DNA from 4 places in the Thiomonas sp. X19 genome. Region 3 is predicted to be linked to each of the others. Evidence: predicted binding sites of a transcription regulator. Region 3 holds the regulator's gene; each other region holds the start of a gene.

Region 1 (5,102 bases), 3.4 Mb from region 3:
TCCGCGACCACGACGAAGTCCACCCACGAGCCGGGGATGTCCACGCGCGGCAGCGCGTCCACGATCTCGTTGACCTGGGCGATGACGATGCCCTGCCGGAATGCGGCGGCCTCGACGAGGGTGGGCGTGTCCTCGGTGTTCGGCCCGGTGTAGAGGTTGCCCTGCGCGTCGGCCTTCTCGGCGCAAACCAGCGCCACGTGCGGCGTCAGGTCGATGAACATGCGCGCGTAAAGCTCGACATAGGTGTGAATCGCGCCGATCTCCAGCTTGCCGTCCTCCAGCAGTTGGGCCACGCGCAAACTCTGCGGCCCCGCAAAGGCGAAATCCACCCGCCGCGCGATGCCGCGCTCAAACAGCGTCAGGTGCTCGGGTCGGCTGATGCTCGAAATCAACAGGTGCAGATCGTGCACGCGGCGGGCATCGACCTGCGCCAGGCTGCGCCAGAGGAAGTCCGCCTGCTTCTGGTTGTTGCCTTCGAGCGCGACGCGGTCGCCCGGCATCAGCAGCAACCCCAATTTGTTTTTGTATTTTTATTTGATTGCATTGCATGCGTAATTTTGGGTTTACCAGTACACAAAACACATCCACCGTGTCGTTCCAAGTCCAAGTAGTATTGGCGCATGGACAAGAGTCTTTCCCTCGCCGACCGGCTGCGCGAGTCCATTGAAGAGGACATCGCGACTGGCGAACTGCCCCCCGGGGCGCCGCTGGACGAAGCCGAGCTGACGCAGCGCTTCGGCGTGTCGCGCACGCCGGTGCGCGAGGCACTGATGCAGTTGGCATCGGCCGGCATGGTCGACATCCGGCACCGGCGCGGCGCCGCCGTGGCCCAGCTCGGCCCGCAGCGCCTGATCGAGATGTTCGAGGTCATGGCCGAGCTTGAGGCCATGTGCGGGCGGCATGCCGCCCGGCGCATGCCGGCCGAGGCACTGGCCGCGCTGGAAGCCGCGCACCTGGCCTGCGAGGCCGCGCGCAACGCCGGCGACGCCGATGCCTACTACCACCTCAACGAAACCTTCCATCACCAGATCTACGCCGGCAGCCACAGCGGCTTCCTGTGCGAACAGGCCACGACGCTGCATCGCAGGCTGCGCCCCTACCGGCGCCTGCAATTGCGCGTCAAGGGCCGGCTGCAGGCGTCCTACAGCGAGCACCAGGCCGTCGTCGACGCCATCCAGGCCGGCGACGGCGAGCGCGCCGCGCAGGCCCTGCGCCGGCATGTCATGGTCCAGGGCGAGCGCTTCGCCGACCTGATGGCCGCGCTGGCGCAACTGCAGACCACAACGGCAGAAGCCTGATGTCGACCGCTGCACCAAGCGCGCTGCCCTGTGGCGCAAACTTTCCAACATGGGGCGTTTGGCACCAAAATGGAAGCTGCCTGTGTACACGCTTCTCCATGCTTCATTCCCTCGCATGCGCCACGACAAGCACAGGGGCTTGGGCATGGAAGTTGCGTTTGACGAACCGCGCCTTGAGGTCGGTAGAACCCGCGCACTTTTTATGTCATACACCCGAGCAGCTCGAACAAAAGCCCGAACGGCAAAGCCTATGACCTGGTCCATCCTGGCGCGCGACGACGACGGCACATTCGGTGTCGCGATCGCCAGCCGCTTCTTTGCCGTCGGCGGGCTCTGCGTCCATACGCGAAGCCAAGTTGGGGCTTTGTCGACACAGGCGCTGATGAATCCGCTCTATGGCCCCGCCGGCCTCGACGCGCTTGCCGCGGGCTGCAACCCGGAGGAATTGGTCGCGGCGCTGACTGGCGCCGATGCGGGCCGCGATCATCGCCAGCTGCACGTGCTGCCGGCCTCGGGCAGGGGTGCCGCCCACACCGGCGCCTCGTGCATCGGATGGTGCGGCCATGCGGTGCACGACGACTTCAGCGTCGCCGGCAATATGCTGGCCGGTCCGCAGGTGATCGAAGCCACCGCGCAGACCTTCGTCGCAACCAAGGGGCAAGCGCTCGCCGAGCGGTTGATTGCCGCCATGGCGGCCGGTGAAGCGGCGGGCGGCGACAAGCGCGGCAAGCAGGCGGCCGCGCTGCGCATCCACGGCCGCGAGGACTACCCGCTGCTGGACCTGCGCATCGACGACCATGCGGAACCCATCGCGGAACTACGGCGCCTGTATGCCAAGAGCCTGGAGCGCTACCAGCCCTTTCTGGCCTGCCTGCCGAAGCGGGACGATCCTGCCGGCCTGACCGACCGCAGCGAGATCGAAGCGCGCATCGCCCGATTCCAGACCTTGAGGCGCCAGGACACGCCATGACGGCCCTGCTCGAGGTCCGGGACCTGCGCACCCACTTCACCACGGAAGATGGTGAATTTCCAGCCGTTGACGGCATGAGTTTTTCGATCGACGCGGGCCGCACGCTCGCCATCGTCGGCGAATCCGGCAGCGGCAAGAGCGTGACCTCCTTGTCCATCATGGGCCTGGTGCCTCATCCACCCGGGCGCATCGTGGGCGGCTCCATCCGCTTCGAGGGCCGCGAACTTCTGGGCCTGCCGAAAGCCGAGATGCAAAACTTGCGCGGCAACGGCATGGCCATGATTTTCCAGGAGCCGATGTCCTCGCTGAACCCGGCGTACACCATCGGCAACCAGATCGTCGAGGGCCTTTTGCGCCATCGACGCATCAGCCGCGCGCAAGCCACCGAGCGCGCCATGGCGATGCTCAGGCGCGTGCGCATTCCGGCCCCCGAGCAGCGCTTCCACGAATATCCCCACAAGCTGTCCGGCGGCATGCGCCAGCGCGTCATGATCGCCATGGCCCTCGCCTGCGAGCCGCGCCTGCTGATCGCCGACGAGCCGACCACGGCGCTGGACGTGACGATCCAGGCGCAGATCCTCGACTTGATGCGCACGCTGCAGGAAGAAACCGGCACGGCCATCGTCCTCATCACCCATGACCTGGGCGTGGTCGCCGAAGTGGCGGACGCGGTGGTGGTGATGTATGCCGGCCGGGTGGTCGAGCGGGCGCCGGTTCAGGCCCTGTTCGATGAGCCGCAGCATCCCTACACCATCGGGCTGCTGGGTTCCATACCCAGGCTGGATGACGCGCAAACACGCCTCGCGTCCATCGCCGGCCAAGTGCCCAACCCCCTGCGCCTGCCCTCGGGCTGCAGCTTTGCCGACCGCTGTCCGTTTGCCGACGCACAATGCCATGCCGCTGCGCCCGCACTCAGAAACGTGGGTGAAAACCATGTCTCGGCATGCTGGAAGGCCCCTCTCGATCCGCAAGCCCTGTTTGAAAAAACACCGTCCATGGACTTCGCCGCCTGTCCGGTCATGCCCGCATGAACAAGCCCATGCCAGCGCATCCGTCCACGGCCTCATCGCTGCTGCGCGTTGCAGGGCTGGTCAAGCATTTCCCGGTGAAGCGCGGCATCCTGGGCCGTGCCCAGGATGCCGTGCGCGCGGTCGATGGCGTGGACTTTGCGCTCGCGCCCGGTGAAACCCTGGGCGTCGTCGGCGAATCGGGGTGCGGCAAATCGACGCTCGGGCGGCTGGTTCTTCGCCTCATCGAACCCACCGCGGGACGCATCTGGTTCGACGGCGCCGACCTCGGCGCGCTGGATGCGCAGGCGCTGCGGGCGCGGCGGCGCGCCATGCAGATCATCTTCCAGGACCCCTACTCCTCGCTCAACCCGCGCATGACGGTGGGCCAGACACTCGGCGAGCCGCTGCTCCTCCACGGCCTTGCCGAGGGCCGGCGCCGCGAGCGCGTGGCCGAGCTGCTCAAGACCGTGGGGCTGGCGCCGGAACATGCGCTGCGCTATCCGCACGAGTTCTCGGGAGGCCAGCGTCAGCGCATCGGCATCGCGCGCGCCTTGGCCGTCGAACCCAAGCTGGTCGTGTGCGACGAGGCGGTTTCGGCGCTGGACGTGTCCGTTCAGGCCCAGGTCGTGAACCTGCTGCAGGACCTCCAGCAGACGTTCGGCCTCGCCTACATTTTCATCGCGCACGACCTCGCCGTCGTCAAGCACATCGCCGACCGGGTTGCGGTGATGTATCTCGGGCGCATCGTCGAACTCGCCGACAAGCGCGCGCTCTACGCCGCGCCGCGCCATCCATATACCCAGGCCCTGCTGTCGGCCATTCCCTCGCCGCAGCCCCGCACGGCACGGCGACGCATCGCCTTGGCCGGCGATGTGCCGAGCCCGCTCGCACCGCCGCCTGGCTGCCACTTCCACACGCGCTGCCCGCATGCGCGCCCGCTGTGCGCGCAAAGCACGCCTGTTCTCGCTGTGGAGGGCGGGCACGGCGTGGCATGTCATTACTGGCGCGAGATCGAGGTGCCTTTGGCCTTGCGGAAAGGCGCCGGCGGCGCGCCGGCAAACCCGCGCGTGGCCAAGCTGCAGTCGGCCTTCGCCGCCCGTACCGGAGCCCCGGCATGAGCAACGCCTGCGACATGCACCGATCGCTGCAGTCCGGTTTCCATCGCCAAACGGGGCAGGCCATTTCCCGTTGGCGTTGTTCCAAATCCGGCCCCGTCTCGAGGACTCGGCCCGGGTCAGGTTGGCGTCCATCGCCAAGGGCATCACAGGTCAGGATTTTTCACACTCACTTTGGGGGATTAACACCATGGATCGACGTTCATTCATCAAGGCATCAAGTCTCACGCTGGCCGGGGCCGTCGGGCATGCGTTGCCCGCTTCAGCCTTGGCCGCGCAGGTTCAGACTCTGCGCGTGGGCCTGGCCGAAGACCCCGACATGCTGGACCCGACACTGGCGCGCACCTTCGTCGGCCGCATCGTGTTTGCGGCTCTGTGCGACAAGCTGTTCGACATCGACGAGAAACTCAATATCGTGCCTCAGCTTGCGACCAGCTATGCATGGTCGCCCGACAACAAGGCGCTGACGCTGAAGCTGCGCGAAGGCGTCCTGTTCCAAGATGGCGAGAGATTCGACGCAGCGGCGGTGAAATACAACATCGAGCGGCACAAGACCCTCCCGGGGTCGAGCCGCCGCGGTGAGCTTGCACCCGTGGAAAGCGTCGAGGTCATCGATCCCTACACGGCACGACTGAATCTTTCGGCCCCTTTCGCTCCACTGCTTTCGGTGCTTGCCGACCGTGCCGGCATGATGGTCTCGCCCAAGGCC
Region 2 (5,102 bases), 230 kb from region 3:
ACCGCCGAGCAGCACGCCACGGCCGCCACTGGCTTTTTGCAAGGCCACGGCGCCGACCTGCACGGCCATGCGCCCGGCCACTTCGCTCATCGGCGCCAGCAGCGGCAGGCCGCCCTGGGCGTCGGTCACGGTCTCGTAGGCGATGGCGGTGCAACCGCTGGCCATCAACAGTTTCGCCTGCTCGGGGTCGGGTGCCAGATGCAGGTAGGTGAACAGCAACTGGCCGGGGCGCAGCATGCGGCATTCGGCCGCCTGCGGCTCTTTCACCTTGACGATCATGTCCGCCTGCGCGAAGACGCTGGCAGCGTCGGGCGCAATGCCGGCGCCGGCTTCCTTGTAGTCGGCGTCGCTGGCGCCGATGCCGGCTCCGGCGCCGGCTTGCACCAGCACGCGGTGGCCATGGTGGCTGAGTTCGCGCACGGCGTCCGGCGTGAGGCCGACGCGGTATTCGTGCACTTTGATTTCCTTTGGTACGCCGATTAACATGATGTTTTCCCCTTGGTTGTGCGTGGTTCTTTGCCGCTCGCAAAGATGGGGAAAGTATCGGTCCATGGACACGAAATCCGATTGCAAGATCGATGGGTCAAACCCCTGATGGGCGCAATTTTCTGTGGATTTTTAGGGCTGATACGGCGCAGAATTGCGCACATTCGCCCGATGCCGCCGCCATGACCGAACTTGACCGTTACGACCGTTCGATTCTCACCCTGCTGCAGGCCGACGGCCGCATGCCCAATGCGCAACTGGCCGACAAGGTGGGGCTGTCGGCTTCAGCCTGCTTGCGCCGGGTGCAGCGCCTGGAACAAACGGGGGTGATCGCGCGCTATGTGGCGCTGCTGGATGCGCGCGCCATCGACCGCGCCACCACCGTGTTCATCGAGGTGACGCTGGACAGCCAGCGCGAGGAGGTGCTCGCGGCGTTCGAGAAAGCCGCGGCGGCCAGCCGCGACATTCTCGAATGCCAGCTGATGGCGGGAGATTTCGACTACCTGCTGCGCGCCGCGGTGGAGAACCCGCAAGACTATGAGCGCCTGCACAAGCAGGAGCTGTCGCGCCTGCCGCATGTGGTGCGCATCAAGAGCAGTTTTGCGCTGCGCACCGTGGTCAAGCGCACGGACTACCCGGTGTGAGGATGGCAGCCTGAAAACCGGATGGGCCCGGAACCGGCGCGGCAAACCTGGCGCCAGGCAAACGCCAGGAACGCTTCAAAAACGTCCATGCCTCAATGCGACAAGCGGCGCAGGATGTGCACGTAATAGTTGTTTTGCGCTTCGCCCTGCTCCAGCCCGGCGCGACTTTGTTCCACCACGAACAGCTCTTCGGCCATGCCGCGCTGTTTGACTCGGCGGCTCAAGCGGTAGGTGCCGTGCGTGGGCAGTTGCTCGGTGGCAACGAGGGCGATGTAGCCCTGGCCGTCGTCGTCCACGACGATGGCGTCGAAGCCCTGGGATGCGGCAACCGCCTGAATGGTGACCGGCTCCAGCCGGCACATGCCGAGGTGGTCGATGTAAATCTGCGCGATTTGCGCGATGTGCTCGCAAGTGAACCGCTGCCCGGCGACGAAGCCTGCTTGCGCCCTCGCAGCGCGCACGGCGTTCGAGGGGACTTGGGGGTCGTCCGCTGGGGGATCGTTCAGCGCCACGGGCGTGTGTTGCGCCGAGAGATTCTTGGAGGCATTGGTATGGGCCATGATCTTCATCCTTCGCTGCAATGGTGGGAGCCGGAGACCAGCCGCCTGGGCCGATCACATGGTTTGCACTGTAGGAATGAAGCCTGGAAAAGACTGTGAACGATTTCACGGAAAGACCAGAAACATCGCCGTCCTGCTTTCATGCTGTTGCGCACCTGCGCATCGGCTGCGCACGGCCGTCCGATGCGTTCTCGTTCCTTCGGCGGCGCTCACCAGCTGACTTCGCGCTCGGGTGCGGAGCTGATTTTGTGGATCGCCAGATCGGCCCCCTCGAATTCGGCCTCGGCGTCCAGCCGAATGCCCATCGCCAGCTTGAGCAGGCCGTAGACCACCAGCCCCGAAAGCAGGGCCCAGACCACGCCAGCCAGCGTACCCACCACCTGGCCCCAGAAGCTCACGCCGCCGATGCCGCCCAAGGCCGTCTGGCCGAAAATGCCGGCGGCGATGCCGCCCCAGGCACCACACAAGCCGTGCAGTGGCCAGACGCCGAGCACGTCGTCCATCCGCAAGCGGTTTTGCGTCAGGGTGAACATCCACACGAACAGCCAGCCGGCCACCGCTCCGGTGACCAGCGCGCCGAGGGGGTGCATGATGTCCGAGCCCGCGCACACCGCCACCAGCCCGGCGAGCGGGCCGTTGTGGACGAAACCCGGGTCGTTGCGCCCGGCCACCAAAGCCGCCAGGGTGCCGCCCACCAGGGCCATGAGGGAGTTGATGGCCACCAGGCCGGAAATCTTGCTGATGTTCTGCGCGCTCATGACGTTGAAGCCGAACCAGCCGACGATCAAAATCCACGAACCCAGCGCGAGAAACGGAATGCTGGATGGGGGATGCGGATTGACCCGGCCGTCCTTGTAACGTCCACGTCTCGCGCCCAGCAACAGAACGGCGGGCAACGCGATCCATCCGCCCATGGCGTGCACCACCACGGAACCCGCGAAGTCGTGGAAGGAAGCACCGAAAACCTGCTCGAACCAGGCCTGCACGCCAAAGCGATTGCCCCACATCGCGCCCTCGAACAGCGGGTAGACCACGCCGACGATGGCCGCGGTGGCCATGAGTTGCGGATAGAACTTGGCACGCTCGGCGATGCCGCCGGAGACGATCGCCGGAACCGCCGCGGCAAAGGTCAGCAGGAAGAAAAAGCGGGTGAGCTCAAAGCCGTCGTCCAGATTGAGCTGGGCGGCGGGCACCAGGAAATGCACCCCATAGGCAATGCCATAGCCGACGAAAAAATAGGCCAGCGTGGCAACCGCAAAATCGACCAGGATTTTCACCAGGGCATTGACCTGGTTTTTCTTGCGCACGGTGCCGAGTTCCAGGAAGGCGAAACCGGCATGCATGAACAGCACCAGGATGGCGCCGAGAAGAAGAAACAGGACATCACTGCTTTGTTGCAAGGCTTGCATGGAGGGCTTCCTTGAGGTCGGTTTTGCGCGGCAGCGGGCAGGCATCCCGCAATCGGTGCAAAGGCCCAGAAAGCATGCAAGATTCGTTCCATTTCAGTGCATACGCCCCTTGTTGGCGCTCATCGCGTGCCAGATTGATTTTTACATTGCACAAATCCGCCACAAATAGGCGCAATGCCCCGTATCCGTGCGCATGTGTCTCACATGAATGCATTTATTTGGGGCATTGAAAGCCGTAATGCACCATTAAAGTGCTATAGCCTGTTAACGCCTGGATGGGCAACGACGCGGCAAGACAATTAGAACCAGCCGCGTAATATGCGCGGCGCGGCGAGTGTTCCGGGCGCACAACAGAGACTGCAGGCTGCGAGCAAAGCGCACCTGCTCATCATCGCCACCGCTCAACGGCCTGGATCTGCGGCCTCGTCAAGTTTGAGCGGCGTCATGCGGCACTGAGACGGCACCGAGGCCTGGGGTCAAGCGCAGCGCTCGACGCACCTGCGAAGACGGCCCGGGCCTCAGCCCCGCAAATCGCGATTTGCGCGCGAAGCGCGCATGGTGTGGCGCAGGGCGAGGAAGACGCCACCAACCAGGGTGATGGCGGCAGCAGCGACGAGATAGGCAAATAAGGGATAAATCGACATGGCTGATTCCGAATCAATCCGGTTCGCTCATCAGGAGCGCGGACTCTCACGTTTCATGCCGAAGGCTTGCGCGCACGGCATCCAATTCGGGCAGCGCGTCCGTTCGCACTGTGCCCCATTGTAAGTCCCGAACTGGGCGGCGAAGTTCCGCCTAGGAGACTGTCGGACTTTGCGGTCTTCCGGATGAAGACGCTATCCGAGACAATTGCTGCTGCACAACCGAGAGCCCGAGCCGATGAGCCGCTTCGTCCCTGTTGACCGAGACACCGCATATCTGTTGCCACCGTCGGTGGACGAATGGCTGCCCACTGATCACTTGGCGCGCTTCGTGGTCGAAGTCATCGAGCAGCTTGATCTGGGCGATCTGGCCCGACAGTACGCAGGCCGGGGCTCGGCGGCGCACCATCCGGCGGTGCTGCTGGGCCTGCTGATCTACGGCTACGCCAACGGCGTGCACTCCAGCCGCAAGATCGAGCGGGCGACCTACGACTCGGTGGCGTTCCGCTTTGTTGCGGCCAATACCCACCCCGATCACGACACGCTGGCGACGTTCCGCCGCCGCTTCTTGAAGGAGGTGGAGGCACTGTTCGTGCAGGTGCTGGTTCTGGCGCGCGAGATGAAGCTGCTCAAGCTCGGACACATCGCGCTGGATGGCACCAAGATCGACGCCAACGCCAGCAAGCACAAGGCCTTGTCGTGGGCTCATGCCAACAAGATCGAGGCGCAGCTGCGCCAGGAAGTACAAACGCTGCTGGCGCTGGCAGAGAACAGCGACCGCGCGACGGTACCCGACGGCATGGATGTGCCGGCGGAGATCGCCCTGCGTGCAGATCGCTTGAGCGCAATCGCGCAGGCCAAGGCCAAGATCGAGCAGCGCGCCAGCGAACGCCATCAGGTCGAGCAGCAGGAGTACGAGGCCAAGACCGCCAAGCGCCAAGCCCAGCGCGAGGCGGGCAAGAAGCCGCGCGGCAAGGACCCTGAGCCGCCAGAGGCCGGCCCCCGGAGCAGCGATCAGGTCAACCTCACGGATGAAGAGTCGCGCATCATGCCCGTGTCGGGTGGGGGCTTCGAGCAAAGCTACAACGCACAAGCCGGCGTGGACATCGCGACGATGATGGTGATCACCCAGCATGTGAGCCAGGCATCCAACGACAAGCGCGAAGTTGTGCCTACGCTGCAGCAGATCCAAGCGTTACCCGCGGTGCTGGGCGAGGTGCACACGCTCATCACGGACAACGGCTTCTTCAGCCAAGCCAACGTGATCGCGTGCAACGACGCGGGTATCGAGCCGCTGCTGGCGCTCAAGCGGGAGTCGCATCACACGCCGGTGATGGGGCGCTTTGCACCCGATGTGCCCGA
Region 3 (5,102 bases):
GGCTGCCCATGCCCACCAGGGTCCACAGCGCCTGCGAGTGGCTGGCTTCGGGCACGAGGAACAGATGCGACACCATCAGCCCCATGGCGCCGCCGAGCGCCAGCGTGGGGGTGAGCACGCCGCCCGGAATGCCGGCGGCGCTCGCCGCCGTGACGGCGAGCATGCGCAACACGAACACCGCGGCCACGGCCGTGAGCGTCCAGTGATCGACCAGGAAGGACTGCACCACGCTGTAGCCATTGCCCCAGACCTGCGGCATGAGCAGGGACAGCAGGCCGATGAACAGGCCGGCCAGGCCCATGCGCAGCGGCAGGAAGCCAACCAGTGGCTGATACTTGCGGCGCGCGGTGTCGAGCAGCCAGAGGAAGGCCGGACCGATGAAGCCGGCCAGCAGGCCGAGCAGCGAGGCGTCGAGCAGGTCGATGAAGCTGATGGGCGGCACCATGTGCGCCAGGTAGAGCGGGCCGGTGGCGAACAGGCTTTGGGTGGTGAGTTCCCCGATCACCGCGGCCACCAGCACAGCGGTGATTTCGCGCAGCTGCAGGCCGCCGAGAATGATTTCGGCGACGAACAGGGTGCCGGCGATCGGCGCGTGATACGCCCCGGCAAAACCCGCTGCCGCACCGCAGGCGACGATGAGCCGCTGGTGCGCCGGGTCGGCGCGGCCGATGCGGCCGATGAAGGACGACACCAGCGAGGCGAACTGGATCATCGTGCCTTCGCGGCCGATGGTGATGCCGCCGCTCACCGCCACCAGCGACGAGGCGGTGCGCATCAGGTTGGGCACCACCGGCAGCAGGCCGTCGCCCACGCGCACCGCCTCCATGTACTCCGGCCCGCGCGGGCGCTTGATCCAGCGCTGCCCGGCCCACATGATGAGCCCGCCGACGACCGCGGCAATCACTGGAATGACGGCCCGCTGCCAAAGCGGCAGCCCGGCGGCAGCGGTGACCAGATGCTCGTGCGTGCTGTAGAGGCGGATGATGGCGTACATCGCCTGGCGGAAGCCCTCCACCGCCACCGAGGCGACAAAACCGATGATGGCCGCGACCAGCATCATCGGCACCATCGGGTCTAAACCCAGGCGCAGATGGACGAGCAAGGCGTGGAAGCGGTTCGAGATGGATTCGGACATGACGAGCTGGCGCGGCAGGCCATCGCCGCTGCGCAAGGGAAAGGTTGCAGAAATGGTATCGGCTCGCACGCCCCAGAGCGGTGAAGTTTGGTGAACGCCGACAACAAGCGCTCCACCGCGAGGACGCGCGACCGATCGCGGGTCCTCGCGGATGGTCGTGGTTGGCAGCTGGCGGTCGCGTTGCCGCGAACGGGTTCGTACCGCCCGCACGGACGGCTTTGCGACAATGCCAGCCATGTCCAGCAGCCCCGCATCCACCTCACCCCCCGCCCCGGCCTTTCTGCGCAAGCTCTGTGCGCCGGCGCAATTGCCGCAGGCCCTGGCCGCGCTGCCGCGCCCGCTGGTGTTCACCAACGGCGTGTTCGACATCCTGCACCGCGGCCATGTGACTTACCTCGCACAGGCGCGCGCGCTCGGCGCCAGTCTGGTGCTGGGGCTGAACTCCGACGCTTCGGCGCGCAGCCTGGGCAAGGGCCCCGAGCGCCCGCTCAACCCGCAAGACGATCGCGCCGCCGTACTGGCCGCGCTGGAAAGCGTGAGCCTGGTGGTGCTGTTCGACGAAGCCACGCCGCTGGCGCTGCTGCGGCTGGTGCGCCCCGAGATTTATGTGAAGGGCGGCGACTACAGCGTCGCGACCCTGCCCGAAACCCCGCTGGTGCGCGGCTGGGGCGGCGAGGTGCGCATCCTGCCCTTCGTCGCCGGCCGCTCTACCACGGCGCTGGTGCGGCGCATTCGCGGGGAAGGCTGAACCCGCCTCACGGGGGCGCGTCACGCATCGGGGTGCGGATGCAGAGTCCGCCGCACGGGGCCCGCGCACGGCCCTATGGGCTGGACGCGCTCTTGCGTTGCGCCGTCGGCGGAATGCGCAGGGCTTCGCGGTACTTGGCCACGGTGCGCCGCGCCACGGTGATGCCCTGGGCGGCGAGGCGCTCGGCGAGTTCGCCGTCCGAGAGCGGCGCCGCCGGGTTCTCGTCCTGCACCATTTGGCGGATGATGGCGCGCACCGCGGTGCTCGATGCGTTGCCGCCGGTATCGGTGGACAGGCCCGAGCCGAAAAAGTATTTCAGCTCGAACGTGCCGAACGGCGTGAGCACGTATTTCTGCGTGGTCACACGCGAGATGGTGGACTCGTGCAAGCCGAGCTCATCGGCGATTTCGCGCAGCACCAGTGGGCGCATGCCCAGCTCGCCATGGCTGAAAAAGTTCTGCTGGCGCTCGATCACGGCCTGCGCCACGCGCTCGATGGTCTCGAAGCGCTGCTGCACATTGCGCACGAACCAGCGCGCCTCCTGCAACTGGCCCGACAGCCCGGCGCCGTCGCGCGAGCGGCGCAGCAGATCGGCATACAGGCTGTTGATGCGCAGCTTGGGCAGCACCTCGGGGTTGAGCATCGCGCGCCAACGCCGGCCGCTGCGCATGGCGATGACGTCGGGCGTGACGGCCTGCGCGGTGGACGGCATGAAGCGCGCGCCCGGGCGCGGATCCAGCCGCGCGATGCGTTGCTGCACCTCGCGCAGCGCGGCCTCGTCGACCTGCAGGGCGCGGGCCAGCCGCTTCCAGTCGCGCTTGGACAGCAGGGCCAGATGGCCGCCAGCGCACAAGGCGATGGCCAGGTCGCGCTCCGGGCAGGGGGCTTGGCGCTGGAGTTGCAAGCACATGCACTCGCCCAGGCTGGTGGCGCCGACGCCAGCCGGGTCGAAACTCTGCACCAGCTTCAAACCCATGCGCAGCGCGCTGCACAGCGCTTCGCGCTCCTCCTCGCCGGCCTCGGCGTCGAGTTCGGCGCCCAGCAACTCGGGGCCTTCGGCCAGGTAGCCGTCTTCGTCGAGCGAGTCGATGATGGCCTCGGCCGCGGCGCGGTCGGCCTCGCTCAGCCCCAGGCCCGCGAGCTGGCCGCGCAGATGGGCGCGCAGATCGGTGCCCACATGCGCCAGGCCCAGCGGGTCGAAGTCGTCGTCGGCCTCGCCGCCACTGCCCTGCCAGTTTTCGCCCGGCGCGGTATCCCACTCGCCCTGCTCGGCACCGGACTGCCAGTCCTCGCGGTCGAGCTTGAGTTCGACGGCCTCATCGCTCGCCTCCTTGCGCGCCTCGGCGGCTTCCGTCGCGCTTTGCGCCTCGGCGGGCGTCTCGACATCGCCCTCGCCTTCCTCATGCTCCAGAAAAGGGTTGGCCTCGAGCATCTGCTCGACTTCCTGCAGCAACTCCAGCGTGGAGAGTTGCAGCAGGCGGATGGATTGCTGCAACTGCGGCGTGAGCGCGAGGTGCTGCGACAGGCGAAGATTGAGCGACTGCTTCATGGTTTTGGCGCGCGCTCAAGGAAACGCAGGAGCGCTCATAAGCGGAAACTCTCGCCCAGATAGACCTTGCGCACGGCCGGATTGTTGACGATGTCGTCCGGCTTGCCCAGCGCCAGCACGCTGCCCTCGCTGATGATGCAGGCGTGGTCGCAGATGCCCAGGGCTTCGCGCACGTTGTGATCGGTGATGAGCACGCCAATGCCGCGCGACTTGAGGAATTGGACGATGCGCTGGATTTCGATGACGGCGATGGGATCGATGCCGGCGAAGGGCTCGTCGAGCAGGATGAACTGGGGATTGGTGGCCAGCGCCCGGGCAATTTCCACCCGCCGCCGCTCGCCGCCCGACAAGGCGATGGCTGGACTGTCGGCCAGATGCTCCACATGCAGCTCGCGCAGCAACTGCCCCAGGCGCGCTTCGATCTCGGGCTTTTTCAGGGCACGGCCCTCGGCGTCGTGCTGCAGTTCCAGCACCGCACGCACGTTTTCGGCCGCCGACAGGCCGCGAAAAATCGAGGCTTCCTGCGGCAGGTAGGACAGGCCCAGACGCGCGCGCCGGTACATCGGCTGATGCGTGATGTTCTGGCCGTTGAGGTGGATCTCGCCGCCGTCGGCCCGCACCAGGCCGACGATCATGTAGAACGAGGTGGTCTTGCCGGCGCCGTTCGGGCCAAGCAGCCCGACCACCTCGCCACCGCGCACCTCCAGGCTCACGTCGCGCACCACCTGGCGCCCGCCATAGCGCTTTTGCAAGCCGCGCATGCTGAGCACCCCGGCATGCTGGGTCTGGGCCGACGCCGCCGGCTCCACCGGCTTCAACACCGCCGCGTTCACGGCCGCGCTCCCAGGCCTGGCGACACCTTCAACGCCGGCGCCGGCCCGCTGGGCTTGGCTGCGGGCTGCGTGGTGCGCGGCGACAGCATCACCCGCACCCGGCCGTTGGGGTTGGAAGGCGTGGCGCCGGCTTTGCCGCCGACCACGGTGAAGACATCCGTCAGGTCGTTGTAGGTGATGACCTCACCCTGGGCACGGTCCGTCAGCTTGCCATCGCTCAGGCGGTCGAGCGTGGCCTGGCCGGTGAATGTGACCACGTCGCTCTTGCCGTCGTAGTGAATGGTGACGGCGCTGCCGAACATCGACGGCGTGGGCTGCCCCGGCTGCGCGTCCAGCGTCTGCGCGTAGGTCGCGAGCTTGTTCGGCGTGCCGAATGCGGTGGCGTCGTCATAGCCCTGCGGCGTCTGCACCACCTCCACGCGGGCGGCGTGAATCACCAGCGAACCTTTGGTGACCACCACATTGCCGGTGAACACGCTGGTCTGCTTGACGTCGTTGTAGTGCATCGCGTCGGCCTCGACCTGAATCGGCTGCGTCTTGTCGGACTGCAGCGCCTGGGCCGGAACCAGCGTGGCCGCCAGCAGCGCCGCCAGCAGCAGGCGCGTCGCGGAGCGAAGCATGGGCATGAAGTTTGCTTTCATGTGGAGCATTGTAGGCATGTCGGCCCCGTTCCTGAGCCGCCCGGCTCGGGCAGGGGTCGGCTGTCGGCTGGTCTTGGCCCAAGCGTGAAAAAGCCCGCGATTGCGGGCTTTTCAGCGGCAAGACGAAGCCGGAATCTGGCTTATTTGGCTGTTTTCGCCATGCCAGCGCGCAATTGCTGCACCAGAAAATCGACCG
Region 4 (5,102 bases), 2.9 Mb from region 3:
GAGTGGCGTAGCGGGATTTCGATCATGGCTGTCGTCGTGCCCGCTGCGTGCGACAGGGTCAGACTGCCACCGATGTCCGACAGCAACCTGCGACTTTCCCACAGTCCGAAGCCGGACGTGGAGGGAAGCCCGGATGGGTTATCGCCGCCCATGGCCGTCATAGGCGGTGCGGCCCCTTGATTGCGCACCGTGATCCGCAAAGTCCCAGCAGCGGCTGAAAGCTCAGCCGCGAAAACCAGCGTGGAGCCCACCAGCGCGGCGTGACAGGCATTGAGCAGAATATTGAGCGTGGCCTGCCGCACGGGGCCGGCGGCCAGAGGGATGCTCTCGGGCACGTCGAACCCGGTTTGCAAGGCAATCTGGCGCTCGTGGCGGCAGGGTCCGACAAGTTCCGCCAGATCGCATAGATCCTGCTGCAGGAGATCACGCTCGGCGGGGCGTGTCTGAGCCAGCAACGCTTGAGCAATGGTGCGCAATTGTTCGAGGCCGCGGTCGAGTAGATTCAGGGTTTGCTGTGTGGTGTCGTCGAAGCTTCCGAAGCGCTTCGCGGTACGCACGGCATTGATCATGCCTCCCAGTGGGTTGTTGATTTCATGAGCCGTGGCCGCAGCCAGGGCTCCGACTGCGGCGAGTTTGTCGGCACGCCGGGATTGCTCGACCTGTTCCAGCAATTGAGTAAAGGCACGCGCCAATGCACCGACCTCGTCCGCGCGGCCCGCAAGCGCCGAACCCACCTGCTGCGCCTGGCCGTTGTCCAGTGCCATCGACTGCCGCAACCTCGCCAGAGGGCTGAGCATGCGCCGATTGAGCATCCAGATAATGGGCACGAAGAGCGCAACGGCAAACGCCGTGATGCTTCCGATCCACCACAGCATGGATAGCAGCCGGGAGCGGTACAGCGCATCGCTCACCGCATAGACCAAGGTGCCTGCGCTTGGGCCTGAACCACCGCGCAATGCGCTGACGTAAATGCGCCAGTGGCCGCTCTGAATGGGAGGTGAAAGCCCAGGTCGGTGACGCCCCTCCAGATTGTCCAGCGATGAGAGTTTCAACGTGCCCGGTGCCCAGAGCGGAGCCCAGTCGGGTGGCCTGGCAGTCGGGAACAAGTGAGGATTCGAACTGGCGAACACGCTTCCGCCCGGGGTTAGCACGACAGCCAGGCTTTGCACACTGCCTCGACCGGTTTCAGCCGAGGTGACCGAGGTCAGCGCCTCGTACATGCCCCAGACGTTGTCTTGTTGAATCAAAGAAGGCAGGCTCTTGTTCCAGGCAGCCATGGCTTGAAAAGCGCCCGCATCCACATCCTCGATCAAGTAGCGCTGGGTTAGCCATCCGAGGCCGGAGGCCACCAACAAAGCGGTCAACACGACCAACGTTGCAGCGACCAGCGGCAGGCGAAATAACAGGGATTGTGGTAATGCCAAGCGCACAAGATTCATGCCGATTCGTAAATCTCACTCAGCGGAATGGGGGGATGGGTGCCATTCAAAATTTCCGTGAGTTCCTGAATACCCAAGAACCACGCCTCCTGAGGCAAAAGAAAACTCTCCAAATCGAGACTTTGCAGAAGTGCCCGGCCTTGTTGGGTGGTTTGTGCCTTCAATAATGCATTTTGTAGGCGCAGATGTAAGCCCATATCCAGGTTTTTACGCGTCACGATGGGAGGGAATCCGTAGTGCCTGGACTTGGCGACGATGCGAGTTTTCAAGGCTGAAGACGAGCCATTTTTCAGGAGGACTTCCCAAATATATCCATCGACGGTACCAGAGTCTGCCAAACCGCTGGCGACCGCCTCGACAACTTTATGGAGTGAATAGGTAAAAAACGTCGCTCTGAAAAAATTCTGTGGCGTTTGGTTCAGGGAACGTAAAGCGACAACTGGTACTAGGTATCCTGAATTCGATAAAGGATCGTCGAATGCGAAAACATCGCCTTTCAAACCGGGAAGGCTATGCGGTGCCGTGCGTTTGGCCGACGTGATGAGATAACTCTGATACCAGGGTTGACCATGCCAGCCAGGCTGCGCGCACAGGCGGACGAATCCCCGCGCCACGACATAGGGAAAGCCACAAATCCAAGCGGCCTCCATCTCATCGGAACGCAACGCTTCGAGCGCTTCCTGATAGGTAGCTTTTTGGATCATCTGAACAGGCATGCGAAGTTCAGTTTGCAGGAAATCTTGCCATTTTGGAATGGCGACATCGTGCAAAAAAACGTCGGTGACGCCGAACCGGAATGGTTTTGATCTTGGAATTTGGCTGTGTTGAGCTAGCGCAGGATTTGCCCATGTTGCGCCAAGTATTTTGAGGGTAGCCCTGCGATCCATGATTGACGTCCAATGTTACGGAAACGAAACGATACTTCAAATCAGGGTTTCAATACAGTAACGCTCGGTCGGCAACATTCCCATCTTCCAGCCAACAGAAAATCCGCAAGTTGTTGATTTTTATGCTCGGCCATGATTGAGGCAGGGCAGGCATGTGTCTTGCAATGGTAAATCGGCTGTTCTGTGATTTACCACTTCGAGGAGGCATCATGACTGAAAAAGTATCACGCCGGATTTTCCTGAAAGTTGCCGGCACGAGCGTAGCAGGGGTCGGAGCGGCCGTCAGCCCGGTCGGCTCCGCCGTGGCGGCGGGGAATAACCAAGCCGCTATCCAGGCCGCCGCCGGCGCCGCAGTACTGCCGTATCCCAAGATCTCCGTCGGCAAGGCCCAAAGCATGCAGGCCAACACACCCGTGTCGTTCAGCTATCCGGATGGCGACTCGCCTTGCGTGGCCATCAAGATGGGGCAGCGTGTCGCAGGCGGCGTTGGCCCCGACGGTGACATCGTGGCGTACAGCAACCTTTGCACCCACATGGGCTGCCCCTTGATGTACGACCCGGCCACGCAGCGTTTCAAGTGCCCCTGTCACTACAGCATGTTCGATCCCGAGAAGTCGGGTCAGATGATCTGCGGCCAGGCGACCGAAGATCTGCCGCAAATCCAACTCGAGTACGACCCGGCCTCCGACAGTGTTCGCGCCGTGGCCGTCACCGGCCTGATCTACGGCCGCCAGGCCAACGTGCTGTAAGCCCATCACCGTCAGGAGACGAACACCATGTCGCAATTCAAGGATCGTGTCGCGCTGCCGCCGGCAGATGCGCAAAAAACCAATTTGACCTGCCATTTCTGCATCGTGGGCTGTGGCTACCACGCCTACACCTGGGATGCTGACCGCGAGGGCGGACGTGCGCCCAACCAGAACGCGCTGGGGCTCGATTTTCGCAAGCAACTTCCACCCTTCGCCACCATCATGACCCCGGCGATGACCAATGTGCTGACCGACAAGAATGGCAAGCGTAAAGCCGTCATGATCGTGCCGGACAAGGCCTGCGTCGTCAACCAGGGGCTGAGCTCAACCCGGGGGGGCAAAATGGCTTCCTACTTCTACAACGCCGATGGCCTCACCAAAGAGCGTCTGCTTCATCCCCGTGTCTACTATGGTGACCAGTGGATGGACACTTCCTGGGACTACGCCTCCCAAGTTTATGGTGGCATGGTCAAAAAAATTCTGGACGAAGATGGTCCGGATGAGATCGCTGTGGCCATGTTTGACCATGGGGGCGCCGGCGGAGGTTTCGAGAACACGTGGGGCACCGGCAAGCTGATCTTCACCGGTATCCAGACCCCGACGGTGCGCATCCACAACCGTCCGGCGTACAACTCCGAATGCTTCGGCAACCGTGACATGGGCATTTTCGAGTTGAATAACAGCTACGAGGATGCCGAATTGGCTGACGTCATCTGGTCCATCGGCAACAATCCTTATGAAAACCAGACGAATTACTTCCTCGTGCACTGGCTGCCCAATCTGCAGGGCGGCACCGTGGACAAGAAGAAGAAAATGTTCCCCGGCGAACCGGTCGGTCCTGGCAAATTCATCTTCGTCGATCCGCGCCGCAATCCGTCGATTTCGATTTGTGAGGATCTGGCCAAGGATCAGGTTCTGCACTTGGCGATCAATCCCGGGAGCGATGGCGCCCTGTTCAATGGCTTGTTGACCTACATCGTCGATCAAGGCTGGATCAACAAGGACTTCATTGCCAACCACACGGAAGGTTTCGAGGCGGCTGTCAAGGCCAACGCCATGTCGTTGGACGAGTGCAGTCGCATCACCGGCGTTTCGGTGGCGCAGATCAAGCAGGCTGCGGAGTGGAGCTACAAACCCAAGGCTCCGGGTAAGCAGCCACGCACCATGCATGCCTTCGAGAAAGGCATCATCTGGGGCAACAACAACTACGTCACCGAACAAGCCATTGGTGCCGTTGTCGTGGCCACGCACAATGTGGGCAGCCGACGTGGGACAGGCTGGGTGCGCATGGGCGGTCACCAGGAAGGTTACACACGGCCCCCATATCCGGAACCCAAGTCCCGCTATCCGGCCGCCGACTTTCCCATTCCGCGCCATGACAAGTTGATCGAGGTTGATACCTACCTCATCAATGGCAAGGGCAAGATGATGACGTTCTGGGCGTGCAACACCTTCCAGACCACCAACAATGCCCAGGCTCTGCGCGAAGCCGTCATTCGCCGCAGTCAGATCGTCAAACAGGCCATGGGCCAGGCACGTGGCGCCACGCCCAAGGAGATGGTGGACGTGATCTACAAGGCAACGCAAAAGGGCGGGTTGTTTGTTGGAATGATGGATATCTATCCCACCATGATTGCCGAGGCGGCCCATGTGATGTTTCCGGGCGCTCTGCCGGGAGAAATGAACCACACCTCGATGAACGGTGAGCGCCGCCTGCGCATGTCCGAGAAGTTCATCGATCCCCCAGGCGAAGCCTTGCCCGACTGTCTGACCGCAGCGCGAATCGCCAACACCATTCGCGTGATGTACGAGGCCGAAGGCAATGCCAAGATGGCCAAGCGCTTCGAAGGTTTCGAGTGGACAACCCCGGAAGATGCCTTCAACGATGGATTCCGCCAGGTCGGTCGACCGGGCGCACCCAAAATCGACAGTGAAGGTTACGCCACGGGCTACATGGCCACGTACGCACTGCTGCGCAAAGCTGGCAACAACGGCGTGCAGATGCCGATCAAGCAGGTTGATGGAGA

The links. Region 3 encodes sigma-54, which starts transcription at its own class of promoters, with help from an activator protein. Its sites were predicted from a motif close to TGGCANGNAANCTGCTTT; they were not measured.
Region 1: the regulator sigma-54 is predicted to act here: its motif matches at 1,440-1,457, upstream of THIX_RS19340 (DUF1028 domain-containing protein).
Region 2: the regulator sigma-54 is predicted to act here: its motif matches at 3,173-3,190, upstream of THIX_RS03595 (ammonium transporter).
Region 4: the regulator sigma-54 is predicted to act here: its motif matches at 2,475-2,492, upstream of THIX_RS16420 (arsenate reductase (azurin) small subunit).

Annotation. Positions count from the first base shown of each region.
Region 1 covers NZ_LT605203.1:3,971,325-3,976,426, forward strand. The annotation lists gene mdcA (malonate decarboxylase subunit alpha) at 1-515, opposite strand, end outside; gene THIX_RS19335 (GntR family transcriptional regulator) at 621-1,298, shown strand; gene THIX_RS19340 (DUF1028 domain-containing protein) at 1,549-2,268, shown strand; gene THIX_RS19345 (ABC transporter ATP-binding protein) at 2,265-3,299, shown strand; gene THIX_RS19350 (ABC transporter ATP-binding protein) at 3,296-4,396, shown strand; gene THIX_RS19355 (ABC transporter substrate-binding protein) at 4,584-5,102, shown strand, end outside.
Region 2 covers NZ_LT605203.1:767,926-773,027, reverse strand. The annotation lists gene ald (alanine dehydrogenase) at 1-486, opposite strand, end outside; gene THIX_RS03605 (Lrp/AsnC family transcriptional regulator) at 669-1,130, shown strand; gene THIX_RS03600 (hypothetical protein) at 1,223-1,690, opposite strand; gene THIX_RS03595 (ammonium transporter) at 1,900-3,099, opposite strand; gene THIX_RS24555 (hypothetical protein) at 3,618-3,743, opposite strand; gene THIX_RS03590 (IS1182-like element ISThsp16 family transposase) at 3,979-5,102, shown strand, end outside.
Region 3 covers NZ_LT605203.1:536,705-541,806, reverse strand. The annotation lists gene THIX_RS02605 (chloride channel protein) at 1-1,171, opposite strand, end outside; gene rfaE2 (D-glycero-beta-D-manno-heptose 1-phosphate adenylyltransferase) at 1,371-1,883, shown strand; gene THIX_RS02595 (RNA polymerase factor sigma-54) at 1,957-3,432, opposite strand; gene lptB (LPS export ABC transporter ATP-binding protein) at 3,468-4,193, opposite strand; gene lptA (lipopolysaccharide transport periplasmic protein LptA) at 4,262-4,891, opposite strand; gene THIX_RS02580 (thiol:disulfide interchange protein DsbA/DsbL) at 5,047-5,102, opposite strand, start outside.
Region 4 covers NZ_LT605203.1:3,400,883-3,405,984, forward strand. The annotation lists gene THIX_RS16410 (HAMP domain-containing sensor histidine kinase) at 1-1,424, opposite strand, end outside; gene THIX_RS16415 (PhnD/SsuA/transferrin family substrate-binding protein) at 1,436-2,326, opposite strand; gene THIX_RS16420 (arsenate reductase (azurin) small subunit) at 2,536-3,075, shown strand; gene THIX_RS16425 (arsenate reductase (azurin) large subunit) at 3,103-5,102, shown strand, end outside.